3 regions of the Alteromonas sp. BZK5 genome follow, and region 1 is predicted to be linked to each of the others. Evidence: predicted binding sites of a transcription regulator. Region 1 holds the regulator's gene; each other region holds the start of a gene.
What was found. Region 1 encodes LexA, which represses DNA repair genes until DNA is damaged. Its sites were predicted from a motif close to TACTGTATNNNNATACAGTA; they were not measured.
Positions count from the first base shown of each region.

Region 2: the regulator LexA is predicted to act here: its motif matches at 2,824-2,843, upstream of BIZ39_RS04045 (YebG family protein).
Region 3: the regulator LexA is predicted to act here: its motif matches at 2,443-2,462, upstream of BIZ39_RS02835 (putative DNA modification/repair radical SAM protein).

Region 1 covers NZ_JACSOE010000004.1:91,064-96,447, reverse strand. Annotated here, with positions in the region: gene BIZ39_RS02450 (hypothetical protein) at 1-3,040, shown strand, start outside; gene lexA (transcriptional repressor LexA) at 3,153-3,779, shown strand; gene coxB (cytochrome c oxidase subunit II) at 4,362-5,384, shown strand, end outside.
Region 2 covers NZ_JACSOE010000008.1:47,680-53,063, reverse strand. Annotated here, with positions in the region: gene BIZ39_RS04060 (methyl-accepting chemotaxis protein) at 1-10, shown strand, start outside; gene BIZ39_RS04055 (ABC transporter permease) at 140-1,465, opposite strand; gene BIZ39_RS04050 (ABC transporter ATP-binding protein) at 1,465-2,268, opposite strand; gene BIZ39_RS04045 (YebG family protein) at 2,491-2,778, opposite strand; gene rpsF (30S ribosomal protein S6) at 3,025-3,426, shown strand; gene rpsR (30S ribosomal protein S18) at 3,438-3,665, shown strand; gene rplI (50S ribosomal protein L9) at 3,692-4,144, shown strand; gene BIZ39_RS04025 (efflux RND transporter permease subunit) at 4,604-5,384, shown strand, end outside.
Region 3 covers NZ_JACSOE010000005.1:76,507-81,890, forward strand. Annotated here, with positions in the region: gene BIZ39_RS02825 (BON domain-containing protein) at 1-158, shown strand, start outside; gene BIZ39_RS02830 (TIGR03915 family putative DNA repair protein) at 280-1,086, opposite strand; gene BIZ39_RS02835 (putative DNA modification/repair radical SAM protein) at 1,103-2,344, opposite strand; gene BIZ39_RS02840 (hypothetical protein) at 2,809-3,186, shown strand; gene BIZ39_RS02845 (5'-methylthioadenosine/S-adenosylhomocysteine nucleosidase) at 3,264-4,172, opposite strand; partial or broken gene pyk (pyruvate kinase) at 4,368-5,384, opposite strand, start outside.

The sequences.
Region 1 (5,384 bases):
CTCCGAAGTAACGTCTTATTTCACTACTTTGTCTATGCTAGACGGTGGCGTGCGCACAACATTAAAAGGCTACTTAAGTGTTGATTTTCGCTACCGCCCACAAACAGGTACGTTTTATGAAGAGACGAGGCAGTATCTTACTGTCACGCACAATGGTGAAACTTACAAGGTCAGTGGCACATCAGCAGAAGGGGTGACAAACAACACCTTCGTGTCTGAACTTAATGGTTCAATCTACATTGCGTCTAAAGGCAAATTGGACTTTGCATATTCTTCTGATCAGGGCGACCTTCCCTATTCGTCATCTGGCTCGCTGGTCGTAAAAGGAGATAAAACGGCTGGAATTGACGTTATTGATGGTGCAGTTCGCTATGGCGAAGATAACAACGGCGATGATATTTACGATGTAGGTGTATACTTTAATAATTTAACAGCGTTTGCCAGCGGAAATCATACTGGCCTTGCGCTTTCAGATATCGATGCGATATCCGTACCTCCTGTAGTGAATCAGCCTTATTACTATGCCTATGAGACTGTCTATACCACAGATGAAGTCACCGTTGAGCCTGGCTACTATCATGATTCAGATACTCCCGACTCAGAGCTGGTGATTTCGTTTCGCTGGTATGTAAATGGTGTAGTCCTTGACGATGTTAATGGTACCACGCTGCCACCTTACAGCGCAGTCTTCGGTGATGAAGTTAAAGTTACCATGGTGGTGTCAGACGGTATTAACGTTGTTGAATCCCAGCCTACTTTCGTTGAGATCGGCAATTCTCCTATGACGCTCACTGCATCGAATATGCCTGAAGTAGTAACTGCGGGCGGATACGTAGAGTTTACCGTATCGATGAGTGACCCAGACAGAGTTGACGATGACGTCGCGGGAGAGCTTATTTCAGCGCCTCCCGGTGCTTCGTTAAATGCGGAAGGTCTGATGACCTGGAATGTACCTGCGAATCAACTTTTCAACGCTCAAACTTATATGTTTAGTTTCGCTAGCTTAGACGGAACTGAATCCCAACAAACGCTCGAAATCACTTCTTATGCGGACAAGGCCCCGGCTTATGCTCGTACTACTGTGATGACACCAATTTATAATCACGGCTTTGCTATTGCTTCGACCAATGGTGTAAGTGAACTTATCACGGTAAATGCTCGCAACGTGGGCGCATTTTCGCTAGAAGGCAATACGCTTAAAAATACCTATGTGTATCCGTATAAACTGCCAACTAAAGGCGAAATTAGAAGCGTGCATACCCAAGATGTTGATGGTGACAATAATGATGAAATCTACCTTCTTACTCAACAGGGATTGTCTGTAATAAAAGACCGCGAAAGTAACGCAGAAGCGGTGTTTATTATTGAAGATAGTATTATTTCTGGCTTATTTTACGACATCAATGGTGACGGAGTTGATGAAGTTGCTTATTTATATGGGAGCGAATATTACAATGCGACTTCTATTGCCATTGTAGATGTTCGCACAGGTGAGCAGTTGCAACAGTACGATATTGACGGCGTCAATAACCTTGCTTTTGGTAACGTAGATGATGACGCATCGATAGAAATGGTAACGAACAATGGTTATGTATTTGATATCGAAAGCGGTGCCAACCAATGGCTATACGGTAGCGGGTTCAGCGACGCATTTGTTGTGCTGGGTGATATGAATAACGATGGTGTAGATGAAATCATCGGTGCCGATAGTTGGAATGATATCTCAATCTACTCAGCAGTATCGAAAAGCAGTTTGGCAACGGCGGAACATGGTGACATTTGTGATATCGCCTATAGTAAAGAAAGCCCAGCTACAGAAGGAATAGTGGTTGTCTCCGAGTGTCAGTGGGGACAAGTTAGAGGTTTTGCATTAGAAGCGGGACAAATCTCTGAGCAGTGGGCTCTAAACCACAACACTTACAGTGGCATGTCACTTCTCATTGACGATTTAGACAATGACAATGTGGACGACATTATTTGGACTGGTGAGAATCAAATTTTAGTAGCGCAACAAGATGCCAACGGTGAATATGCCTTGTCAGATATAAAAGGTGCGCCGCGCGCGAGTAGATATCATGCCGCGGGTTGGGCACCTTATGGCGATAATGATGAAAGAGCCGTCTTTGTTAGCGATACAAGTAGTTACGAATCATCTATTCAGATTTTATCGGTAGATAAAGAGGATAACTTTGCGATAAGTGCTGAGGTTGGCGAAGATGTCTATAACTATAGCAAACCGGTCGTTACAGACTACAACAATGACGGTGTGGGTGAGTTACTAATAGGGGCACTGGATTATAGTTCGTCGTTTAATGTCGTGAGACTTACTGATAACGCTATTCAGTGGACACTGAACAATAATCAGAATAGTGAAATTTCGTTTATTGAAGCCATTGACGTAAATAACGATAGTTACGCCGATGCAGTTATTATTGAGAACAATCGACTTAAAGCGTTTGATATCGAGAATCAAGTGCTTATCGACTCAATCATTAACGATTTTTCAATTAATGCGCTTGCTGCCTCTGAAAAAGACGGTGTGCATTATTTTGCTGTTGGGGGCTATAGTTCGCTCAAGCTCTATAAAATGCAGGATGGTGAATTTGTTGGATTGAATGAATTGGAAACCAATTGTGACCAATTGCTCACGGTAAATTTTGATAGTGATAGCGAACTTGAATTTGCGTGTTTAAATAGAAACTACAACACCATCAATGTTTATGACGTGGCGAGCGATGCATTAGAACTCAAAGACGCTATAGCACCGTCATTCTACCCTCAGTATATAGCGGCTGTTCCAACGACGTCGTCTAATCAGTCGATTCTCGCTATCTACCAGCCTAACGAGAATGACTATTCGTACAATTATTATGACAGCATCGCATATCGCGTGGTTGAGGTTGATAATAAAGGCAATGTGGTGTGGCAAAGCCCTGGACTTGGGCTCGATAATGTTGAAGGCATGCGCACACGTCAAAATAGTGATGGGGAGCTGGAGTTACAAATTAGTAACCCGAACATGGCTCTTCTCGTAAAATAAGAGGAAAGCACTTGTCGTAGGCTATTGCAGATCGCAAAAGACGCGGCAAGTGCTTGTTATTTAGTTTTAGGTGTATATACTTACAGGAACTGTATGAACAGACAGGTCTTTTATGCGCCCACTCACAGCTCGACAAACCGAAGTTTTAGAACTTATTAAAACAACCATGTTAGAAACGGGAATGCCGCCTACTCGTGCGGAAATAGCCCGTCAGCTTGGCTTTCGTTCTGCTAATGCAGCAGAGGAACATTTGAAAGCATTGGCGCGTAAAGGCGTGATTGAAATTTTGCCTGGTACGTCTCGTGGCATTAAGCTCAATATCCCTCTTGATAACGACGCACAAGAAGAAGAAGGCCTACCGTTAATTGGGCGTGTTGCAGCCGGTGAGCCGATCTTGGCGCAAGAGCATGTTGAATCGCACTACAAAGTCGATCCTGCACTGTTTCAACCCCATGCCGACTTTTTGCTACGCGTTAACGGTATGAGCATGAAAGACATTGGTATTTTAGACGGTGATCTTCTCGCTGTTCATCGCACCACTGATGTACACAACGGTCAGGTGGTTGTGGCGCGTGTAGATGAAGACGTCACCGTAAAGCGTCTAGAGAAACGCGGGCGTGAAGTATTGCTTCATGCTGAGAATGATGAATTTGCACCAATAAAAGTTGATTTGGCGACTGAACATTTTGCGATAGAAGGCATTGCGGTGGGTGTGATCAGAAACGCTGACTGGATGTAGTATTTTAGCTTGTTTGTATAAAAGCGGCGCGTTAGCCGCTTTTTTTATGTCTTTTGTTCCTGTTTTTTTCTTCAATCTGCCAACTTAGGTTTTATCCTGCCCAGCAAACCTGTTGGTTTTCTGCGCGCTTATTTTTATCATTACTCAGGTTATTCTTTCTATGAATGCTTCAAGTATTTTCCATTTTTTATTGTGAATTTTGTTTGAAATCGACATTGAGTCATCGATTACTTATTGATTTCTTAACTAGTTAGTCGAGCATTTACTTTAACCCCGTGTTCAAAATGCCTGTTTGATTCCAAGGGCGTCCCACAGCAATGGCTTTCTCTTTTTGCACGTGAAATCCCCCGCGACCATTTTAGTTAATGATTAAAAATTAACCACTTCGTTAAATTTTTAATAGAAAAGACTAGACGGCACGACATTATTGCGCAATTCTTATACAGAGATTAACAAAATAATAACAATGGCTCTAAATTTGTTTTGCAAGTTGAGGTTATGGGTCAATCGTTCGCAAACCATTTGGTAGGGCATCGCGCAAATTAATCAGCGTCTTTGACCACGCCATTACGGAGGTGCTGAGTGAAACAACTAACGACCGTTTTCGCAAAATGGTGTTCTAGTATACCAATTTTGCTTTTTTCCCCTTTGCTTTTTGCGCAAGAAGCAAGCGAAGAAGCCTCTTCGCTTAATTTGAGACGCGGTGCTACCGACATCAGTGGGCAGGTATACGACCTCCATATGTTGATGTTCTTCATTTGTGTAGGTATCGCGGTTGTAGTTTTTGGCGTGATGTTCGCCTCAATGTATCTACATAGAAAGTCCCGTGGTGCCAAGCCAGCTAATTTTCACGAAAACGTGAAGGTCGAAATTGCTTGGACCGTTATTCCTTTCCTTATTCTTATTTTCATGGCGGTACCCGCAGCGAATACTCTAATTGCTATGGAAGACACGTCTGAGCCTGACATGACGGTGTTAGTAACAGGCTCTCAATGGAAATGGCATTACAAGTACATGGATAGCGATGTAGAGTTTTATTCTTTACTCGCCACTCAGCGCGAGCAAATAGAAAACAAATTTCAGAAAACAGATAACTACCTGCTGGAAGTTGACCGCCCTCTGGTTATTCCTACTGGGAAAAAAGTACGCTTTCTTATTACTTCTGACGACGTTATCCACTCTTGGTGGGTTCCTGACTTTGCCGTGAAAAAAGATGCCAACCCCGGCTTTATTAACGAGTCTTGGGCCAAGGTGAATGAGCCGGGTATTTATCGCGGACAGTGCGCAGAGCTTTGTGGTAAAGACCATGGCTATATGCCGGTTGTGGTAATTGCTAAAGAACCCGCCGAGTTTGAAAAGTGGATGGGCGAACAAGAAGAGATTGTTCGTAAAGCAAAAGAAGAAGAACAGCGTCTACTTTCTATGAATATGTCTATGGATGAACTGATGAAAGAGGGCGAGCGAGTATACAACGCAACGTGCGCTGCTTGCCATATGCCAAATGGTGAAGGTTTACCTGGCGTGTTCCCGGCATTAAAAGGCAGCAAGATGGCACTAGAAGATCAGCAGGGTCACATTGACATCGTGCTGCATGGAAAGTCAGGA
Region 2 (5,384 bases), on a different contig from region 1:
AGATAAGTGAGTAGGAGAGTAATACTCACTCCAGCTCGCTTAAGCTCGCTCCATTAAAAGACCTATTGCCTATTTGCGCACAGATGTGGGGCTAAATAGAAGCTGACAAAACCCGAAACAACGCTGTAGGCTTGGGTATTTATGAGTTCGCGTTTAGTCCCGCGTGTAGGCCGCGTCTGTAGGCCGCCACAGCGGGGAATAGTGAAACCAAGTATGTGCACCCCAGTATCAGTAAAATGATAATAACACTGCTTTGTCCAAACAGCGGGCTGCTTAAAAACAACCCATAGGTACTGCTTAACCAAGGTTTTAGTGCGCTCATAAGCCCAGCTACCAAGCCTAAACTCAGTGCGGCACTCACAATCGTAAGCAGCATCGCTTCAATCTGTATGAGTAGCAGTAAGGTAAACGGTCCTGCGCCTATAGTTCGTAAAACGGCGATTTCTTGATAACGCTCCCTCATCGTTGCTAGCAGCATAGTCGCAAGCCCAATAAGCGCGCAGATGACGATAAGACCGGAAAGGCCAAGCAATAGCGATTCAACATTTCCCATAATTTGCCAAAGTTCTGCGAGTGCCATGCCCGGTAGAATAGCCATTAGCGGCTCTTTTTTACTTTGATTAATTTGATACTGAAGCTGCAGTGCAGTTACCCGATGTTTAAGCCCCAGCATCACCACGGATACTGACTCAGGCGTAAACGCTTCGCTATTGTAAACTGCATGTTCTTTTGTATGCTCGTCATGCTCATGCTCATGCTCATGCTCATGCTCATGCTCGTTCGCCTTGTCAGCAGATTTACGGCCTAACATTGAGGTGGGCGAATGTTTAGGTCCTGTGTGGGCTTCTTCAAGTCCCTGTAGGGTAACGTATACGGCTTTATCTACGGGCGTACCGGTTTTCTTAACTATGCCTGAGATAGTGAAAGGGTGATCATCATGGTTGTTGAACGATACGCTACCCAGACCATGGGAAATAATAATCTTATCCCCTACCTTGTACCCCAATGATTTGGCGATATCTGCGCCAATAACGGTAGACAGTGGCTGCGTAAATGTCGAGCCTGCTGCCATTTCAAGTGATTGCATATCACCGTATTTAAAGTGGTCGAAAAAGCTGTTGGTCGTACCTACTACTCTAAAACCTCTGTGGGTATCACCCAAAGATAGTGGGATAAGCCACGATACCTGCTTGTTAGATTGAAGCGCCGCAATACTTTTATATTCAATACCTTTGGTGGGAGTGCCTATATTAAACACTGATGACAGGAGTAAATTAAGCTGTCCACTTGGTGCGCCAACAATAAGATCTACACCAGAAACGGTGCGCGTAAAACTGGTTTTAACTTGGGTGCGAATAATGTCCACGCACAAAAGTAAACTAATGCTGATGGTAATGCTTAAAAGTGTGAGGATTGCCGTTGTTTTCCTGCGCTTTAAGCTTTCAATAGCAATGGTACTTAGCATTACGCACGCTCCTGTGCTTTTGTGGCCTCATCGCCTCGCGTTTTTATGTGGTTTGTACTTGGGTTTAATTCACTCATGCTGCAGTGGCGGTCGAAATAACTCTCCATGGCTTTATCGTGACTAACAAAAATCATGGTGCTTTCACCTGCAACGTCTTTTAGCAGCGACATAAAACTATCTCTGGCATCGGTATCTAGGGCAGAGGTAGGTTCATCGACAATTAATAATTGTGGGTCGTTAATCAGTGCTCTGGCAATGGCAACGCGCTGCTGCTGACCAATACTCAATGCGTCAGCTTTCGCATGCAGCACGTGAGAAGGCAGCTGTAGCTTGTCCAGTAAATGACGAAGCTTTGCGTCTGATGCTGTCTTGCTGACGTTTGTACTTGCAAAATACACCGCCGCATTAATGTTCTGTGCCACAGAAAGGTAGGGAATAAGATTAAATTGTTGAAAAACAACGCCGATATTGCGTGCTCTAAACTTGTCCCGCTGTCGGTTCGATAATGCGGAGAAAGGCTGCGCTAATAAGGCGATGTCGCCCTGAGTTGGAGTTAATGTTCCGCACAGCAAATTGAGCAATGTGCTCTTTCCGCTACCCGAAGGCCCTGAGAGAAAAACGTGCTCACCTTGCGAAACTTGCCACGCTTTAATGTCAATGATGGGGGGGCTTTCTTTGGTGTACGAAAACTGTAAATTGCTAACTTCAATCGCTTTGTTGCGCTCTTCAGTCACTGCACTGCGGCCTTCAACTACTGCATTGCGCTGGGAGTGAGTGCTATTGTTTTTATTGATGGTATTCACGCTAAGCCCGACCTGTATTTACGTCTTATGTTCACATTAGCAAAAGCGACACGTCTGTTCACCCAGTTAAAAACCAGAGAAAACACATTGCCGCGTTGAGGTAATGTTATCAAATAACATTTTTTCGTATAGCTATGCTATCAGATCTCATCAGCCTAAAGCGGCAATTGCTCTTATTAATTGCTCATCATAACGACGCAAAAGAAAGGCGCGCCTAAATTATCAGCCGTTAGCTTGTAGCTTTACCACTTCTGCGCTTTCATCTTCTAATACGCTTTCTGCGGTAGCGCCTTTGAAAATCTTACTGATTTTATCTTTGTTTTTAGACAGCATAATGGTGAGTTCTTCCACTACGCTATCGTCTAGCTTAATGCCCTTCGCATAAATGTAGTCAGCAAGGTTATCCGCTGCATCGAGCATTTTGTCATACTGATCGGCTTCTTTTTTGTCGGTAGTTACCAATTTTTCTACCCCTTTGTGCGTAACAACATACTGTGTGGTAATGGCCATGGTAGGTCCCCTGTTTATTAAAGACACAAAAACTGTACAGCATTTTACTGTATAAATAAACAGTATTTTGATTAAATGTCTGAGAGTAGTGTTTGGGGAAAGGGCAAATGATTGTTCTAAAGGTGATTAATGCTTGTGCAATTAGTAACTGCTGCGTATAATGCGCGCCCTTACAGCCATCCCAATTCGTTCCTTGTCTCCATACAGTCGGCTGTACTGTCGAGGCTACAACCGTAAGGAGCTATAATGCGTCATTACGAAATCGTATTTATGGTTCACCCTGATCAGAGTGAACAAGTACCTGGTATGATCGAGCGTTATACCACAATCCTAAAGCAAGACGGTGGTCAGATTCATCGTTTAGAAGATTGGGGCCGTCGTCAACTGGCTTACCCAATTGAAAAGCTGCACAAAGCCCACTACGTACTAATCAATGCTGAAGCGTCTGCAGAAGCTGTTGATGAATTGGAAAATGCTTTCCGTTTCAACGACGTGATCCTACGTAACATGGTTATGCGCACTAAGACTGCTGTGACTGAGCCTTCTCCAATGATGAAAGAAGAGCCTCGTCGTGAGCGTCGTGACGATTCTGCTCCTCGCCAAGATCGCGCGGAAAAGAAAACTGAAACCACTGAAGACAACGCTTAAGGAGATCACCCATGGCTCGTTTTTTCAGACGTCGTAAGTTCTGCCGTTTCACTGCAGAAGGTGTGACTGAGATTGATTACAAAGATATCGCTACTCTTAAGAACTACATCACTGAGAGCGGTAAAATTGTCCCTAGCCGTATTACTGGTACAAGCGCAAAATATCAGCGTCAGCTGTCTTCTGCGATCAAGCGCGCACGTTTCCTTGCGTTGCTTCCGTACACTGATTCACACAAGTAATTTGGCGAATATAAGGGTTAGCTAAGATGAATATCATCCTACTAGATAAAATCGCCAACCTTGGCGGCCTGGGCGACCAAGTGACTGTTAAGTCTGGTTACGCTCGTAACTTCCTTTTCCCACAGGGTAAAGCGGTTCCTGCAACTAAAGACAACGTTGAAAAGTTCGAAGCACGTCGTGCTGAACTTGAAGCGAAAATTGCTGAGCAACTAGCTGCTGCTAACGCACGCGCTGAAAAAGTTGCTGAGCTTGCTGAAGTTACAATCGCAGCTCCTGCTGGTGACGAAGGTAAACTTTTTGGCTCTGTTGGTACTCGTGACATCGCTGATGCAATCACTGCAGCTGGCGTTGAAGTACAAAAAGCAGAAGTTAAACTACCTACTGGTACTCTTCGTGAAACTGGTGAGTATGACATCGACTTACAACTTCACTCTGACGTTATCACTTCAATCAAAGTGATCATCATTGCTGAAGCGTAATCGCTGACGTATTTGAAAAAAGCCGCTCCTAGAGCGGCTTTTTTTTGCTCTAAATTTTTGTTCGATACTTAAAGAACAATACCAATCCGCATAGATGATTGCCCACCCAGAAGGTGCTGGTAAGTTTCCTAGCAAAGCGTGGGAATGTAGGAATGGCCGTTGCTTTTCAAATTCCCAGAGTGAAGCTTGCCAGACCTTCCCGAAGGGCGAGTTTAAAATATCCCTACCCTCACTCCACGTCGCGACGCCTAATTAACGATGGGTGTAAGCAAATATGTCCAGCGCCGACAAATGGCGTATTTTTGAGGTCCACTCATCTGCGATAAATAACGTTTTTTAAACGGTATTTAAACAAAATGTTAATAATCGCTGAAATTCTTAGTGTCATGGCTTTAAACTTTTTCTGTCATTCCTGCGACCTATAGTAAACCAAACAATAAAAAGCATAAGTGCCATATTATGGACATCACTAAGCAAGCAATAAAAAACGCGACTGGGGTAGGTATCGGAATAACGCTACTGGTATTTTTAGGGCTATATAGCCTGTTTAATTTACCTGTACAGCTGTTTCCTGACATTGAAAGACCGAATATTAACATCCAGACCTCTTGGCGCGCTGCGTCGCCTCAAGAAATCGAATCTGAGATCATTGAGCCTCAAGAGGAAGTGCTGCAAGGGATCCCTGGCCTTGAGTCGATGAATGCATGGGCAAACCAAGGTAATGCGTGGATTAATCTAGAGTTTGGTTTAGATACGGACATGCAGAAAACGCTCATTGAAGTGATTAGCCGCATGAATCGCGTACCGCCACTACCTCGCGATGCCTTGTCCCCTAATATTATGCTTGCTGGAAGTGGGGGAGACGCCCCCGCTTTGACCTACTTTTTTCTTCAGCGCCTTCCGGGCAATCCAAACGAAATTAATACCTATGTAACCTTTTTTACCGATGTCATTAAACCTCAGCTTGAATCCATCCCGGGCGTTGCAAGGGCGCGTATGGAAAGCGGGGTTGGCGGCGTTGAGGAGTTTCAAATTGTTTTCGACCCGTTTAAAGCGGCGCAGTTAGGCATTGACCTAACGGCAGTTGCCAACGAGTTGGGGCGTGCGAATGATATTTCAGGCGGCTTTGTCGATGTGGGCAGAAGACGCTATACCCTGCGTTTTGAAGGTCGCTACGAGCCTACGCAAATGGGTGAAATGATCCTTGAATGGCGAGACGGCAGCCCTATCACGCTAAATG
Region 3 (5,384 bases), on a different contig from region 1:
ACATCGATGTTGACGTAGAAAACGGTGTAGTAACACTGACTGGCGACGTTGATTCTGATGCTGAGCGTGATCTAGCTGTGGAAATTGCCAAGAATGCATCTGACGTAAAAGATGTTGAAAGCAACCTTCGTGTAGTTACTGAAACTTCGATGAACTAATATCATTGTTGCTTTACACAAAAAAGGGGCCTCGGCCCCTTTTTTTCTGGTCACGTTTTACAGAGCTTTCCAAATCGCAAAAAACAAGGGAAGCACAGCTGCTAATATTTGTCAGGAGGACTCATTCACCATTCTCCACCTTTTTTCCATTTAGTATCATCTTACGTGCTCTAGCATCCGAGTGGCGTATCATATCGTTAATAAGCGACGTCTCAGGCATATTCTTCCAGTATTTTTTTGGCATTGAACTTAACATTGCCTTTGTTTTTACGCGGGCAGGATTAAATATATTTGCATAATACGTAAGCCAGTATTTTTCAATTCTGTCATCATTTGGAATGATACTAGGGTCAGGATTATCTTCCAAAACAAGTGTTTTAGTATTCCAATGCGCAGCTCGATAAGGGGTAAGTATTGACCAACACATATTTTTAAAACGCGTCTGAAAAAAATCGAGCTTCATTTCCAAGCTGAAGTGTTCTGGTTCATACCACGCAATAAAATGCTCTTGTCCGTCAAGTACGACTTCTCGAAATCTCAAAAAAGCACTTATCTTATATGCATCGCGTTTTACTGCTTTAGCCAGCATGTTGAGACGCAACACATCTTCGTCAGTTTTTAAGTGAATAAGGTTTCTGTTTTCGAAAACTACTCGCCATAAAACGCGGTAACATAAAGCGAAACGATCGGGGGCTTGGTGGCATAACGCATACTTCAACAGCGTTAAAACTGTTTTAGGAATTCTGTAATTCGTTTGGCTTTCACCAATAGCGTTGGCCGAATCGGCCACGGCAAACAAGTCGTCTTGGTTAGATTGCGAAGTTTGCCATGTAACGTTCTCGGGAGGTATGTGTTGGGCTAGACATTCTCTCGATGCTTTTCGCCATTCGTCGTATCCGGGCACTGATGAAATTGTTACTTTTTTCATTGTGGTACCAATTAGATTAAGCGCTGAACAATTCAAACTGTTTTGGTTGTTTAAATTGCTGTTCAAAGTTACTGCTATCGAGCAAATGGATAGCGGGGGAATAATCACTAACAGTAATGAACGGTTTTAATTTTTGTAAGGGCAAACGCATTTTTGTGAGATCGAACCAGCTAAGCTTTGTGTAACGTCGAATAGCCAGAATTTTTTGTACTGTGCGTGCTCCCAGTCCAGGAACTCGCAATAAAAGTAGCTTGTCAGCTTTGTTTAAATCGATGGGAAATATGTGGCGATTGCGTAGCGCCCACGCAAGCTTGGGGTCGTGCTCCATATCTAGCATGTCGTTGTGTACGATTTCATCTAAACCAAATCCATAAAAGCGCAGGAGCCAATCGGCCTGATAAAGTCGGTGTTCACGGATAAGTGGCGCCGGTTTAAGAGGCAAGACTTCAGACGCATCTGGGATGGGCGAAAATGCAGAATAATAAACGCGCCGCAATTTTTGTTGACCATACAGTTTGACACTCGTGCCAAGGATAACTTTATCATTTGAGTCATCGGCTCCTATGATCATCTGAGTGGACTGTCCGCCAGGAGCAAAGCGAGGTGGGCGTTTACCCGAGTAGGTTTTATCTACTTTGTGTTCATTTATTTTGTCTTTCAATGTATTCATTGAACCGTGAATTTCAGCAAGGTCTTTTTCCGGGGCGTATTTGTTCAACGAATTTTGTGTCGGCATTTCGATGTTTATACTTAGCCTATCGGCATATAAGCCAGCTTCAGCCTGTAGTTCAGGAGATGCATTCGGAATGGTCTTAAGATGAATGTATCCTTTAAATCCGTGATCAATGCGAAGAGACTTCGCGATGCGTACCATGCTCTCCATAGTCAGGTCAGGAGAGCCGACAATACCGGAACTTAAAAATAATCCCTCAATGTAGTTACGCTTATAAAAATTAAGCGTTAAATCAACCGTTTCTTTAACGGTAAAACGCGCTCGTTGAACGTTGCTAGACACCCTATTGATGCAGTAATGGCAATCGTATATGCAATAGTTGGTCATTAGGATCTTAAGTAATGATACGCATCGACCATCAGGGGTAAAGCTGTGACATATCCCTGACCCTCCTGTGAGCGAACCTATTCCTTTTTTGTCAGTTTTACCTGCTTTTCGTTTACCGGCGGAGCCACTTGCGCAAGAAGCGTCATACTTAGCGGCATCTGAAAGAATTTCGAGTTTTTGAATGAGTTTGTCATGCATCGCAAATGGTCACTTTCTCTAGGCAAATGTACGTGGTAGACGGTCTGAAAAAAAACAAGATTCCATACCAGTACTTTGCTTGTTGTGGTATATCTCAATACTGTATAAGTGTACAGTATTGAGGGGAGTGAGTTTATTAAATTTGAAAGGAAAATTTTATCTTGCTGTGTGTAGAAAGTACCTTATACAACTTTAGTATAAGTTTTGGGTTGTTCTAAGCTGCTGAAAAATAAAGATTAACTATATGGTGCGGAAGGTGCATATGGTTAAGTAGATATGAGTGAATTACTAGATGTATTGAATAGACGAAAGTTTGTATTGTCAGGCAGAAAACATCTGCTGCAACGTGAAAGCTAGAAACTTAAAAAGTCGAATGACTCAATACGTTGGTGATAAATAGTTTTAATTAAGTGGATTGTAGCGAGCTTATCGATACAAGTGCAAAATCGTTCAAGGAGTGGGGCATGAACTTTTTAAAGTGGGTTTATTCAGGCTTAGTGGTATCAGCAATCATTGTTATAGTCGGTGTAATTGGGCAAGGAAAGCTATCCGTAAGCCAGGCATCAGCTGATGACGAACAGCGCCCCGTTCATATGGATATTCAAAAAGTACAGCGCAACTTCTCATTGGTAGAATTTGATTTGTCGAAAAAGGCGCATCTATTGAGAAAAACGCGTTTAGAGCACTACATTGCACAGGCTAAGCAAGCCGATTTAAGAGGTTGGAAATTTAAGCGTGATGAGTTTGTTGAGCGCGCCGAAAATATTCTAAATCACCATCTTACTCAATACGCGAATGATGTTAGTCAAGATGCGGAAACTTATACCGCTCAAGCAATCTAATACAAAGGCTATACATGAAAACGCGCCTTACATTCTTACAATGTAGGGCGCGTTTTTCGTTTGAGTGTTTTCCAAATTTATTCCGACAGCGCAGAAATATAAGCTCTTACCACTTTTTCAACAAAGGCCTGACAATTTTTGGCCGTGGTTGGGTCATATTCACCATGGTTGGTAATGTTGTTCGATAATACGCGAATACCTAAAAAGGGAACGTGGTAGGCATGTGCAATCTGCGCTGCAGAAGCGGTTTCCATTTCTTCCACACTCGTTCCCATATTCTTATGGAGCCATGCTATTCGATCTAACTCATTATTCCAAAAGTTACCACTGCCAATCGTTCCTTTAACGACGTTCCCGCGTTTGTACTGCTTGGATAGCGATAGAGCTAGGTTGATGAGCTGTTTGTCTCCTAAATAAAAACGCAACTTTTCTGCGTCTTTAGCGCTACTTCCTTCTCCCGCGCTGCCTTCTGACGCCATAAGATCCATCGGTAGCCAATTAAACGGATGAGAACCTTCTCCTTGAGCTAGCTTGGGCGTTTTAAAGTTGGATGCATTAATACTGCGTTCGCCAAGAACAATATCACCAACTTTTAAGGAAGGATCGTGGCCACCTGATGTTCCCTGATTGATGATAAGGCGAGGGTGGTATCTCTCTATGCCATTAGCGGTGGCGGCCGCTGTATTTTCTAAACCCTTACCGGTTTTAGCTACCACAATGGGATACCCGTCTAGTGTCCCTTTATAGAATACCGCATTACCTGAATACTCTGTTGTAGTGTTATCCAAAAGCGCAGCAAAGTATTCGGCTTCAATGGGCATGGGGCCTTGAATCATTATTGGCTGTAACGGAGCGTTCTGTGAAGCTACTTCTACACGCTTCATGGTGTGTACGTGCTGTGTATTTGCCCATACGCTATGAGTGAAAAGTGCCAAGAGCGTTATAATTGCTGAAAAACGTGTGTAGCGATTGAAAACTAGCTGCATGTCTATCCTTATTTTTGTCGTTGTTGTCCCGAGGAGTGTTAACGAATTCTCGTTGTTTTGTTGGATATGTTTTTTGTAATTTTGATACTGACTTAGATGAGTGTTCTTATTATAAGCGTCAGCTTACCACTGCTTTAGTAAATTACAGGCAAAAAAAAGCGAAGCATTTGCTTCGCTTTAATAGTGTATTCGTCGCTATTCGACTTCTACGATTTTAAGGGTATTGGTCGCGCCCACTTTTTCCATTTCATCGCCGTAAGTCAGGATGATACTGTCGCCGCTTTTAACTAATCCTTTTTCTTTAAGTGATGCAATGACATCGTACTTCAATTTGCCAGGTTCACTGTTTGAAGAGTCAAAGAAAACCGGCTTAACGCCGCGGCAAAGCGCCATTGTGTTAAGCGTTGATTCGTGACGAGACATCGCAATAATTGGCAGAGATGTAGTAATGCGAGACATTAACGTTGGTGTAGTTCCACTTTCAGTTAAACCTACAATCGCTTTAACACTTGGCAAGTGGTTCGCAGCGTAAACCGCTGACAGAGCAATTGACTCGCTAGTAGAAGAAAACTGCTGATCCATGCGGTGCTTGGAAATTTTAACGCTTGGATGTGTTTCCGCGCCTTCACAAACACGAGCCATAGCTGCAACTTTTTAAATGGGAAAATTACCCGCCGCTGTTTCAGCTGAAAGCATTACCGCGTCAGTGCCGTCTAGTACAGCGTTTGCAACGTCCATTACTTCTGCACGTGTAGGCATAGGGCTGTCAATCATCGACTCCATCATTTGCGTCGCGGTGATCACAACCTTGTTGAGCTGGCGAGAACGGGCAATCAGTTTCTTTTGAACACCAACAAGTTCCGCATCGCCAATTTCTACACCCAAGTCACCACGAGCAACCATTACCGCATCTGAAGCGCTGATGATATCCGTCATGGCTTCGTCAGACGCCACCGTTTCAGCACGCTCGACCTTTGCACAAATTTTTGCGTAGCAGCCAGCTGCTTCGGCAAGTTCTCGCGCGTAGTTCAAGTCTGCGCCGCTGCGAGGAAATGACACTGCAAGATAATCAACACCAATTTTCGCGGCGGTTTTAATGTCTTCTTTGTCTTTTTCGGTAAGTGCATCTGCAGAAAGACCACCGCCTTGACGGTTAATACCTTTATTGTTTGAAAGCTTGCCGCCTACTGTTACTTCAGTAATCACTTTGCG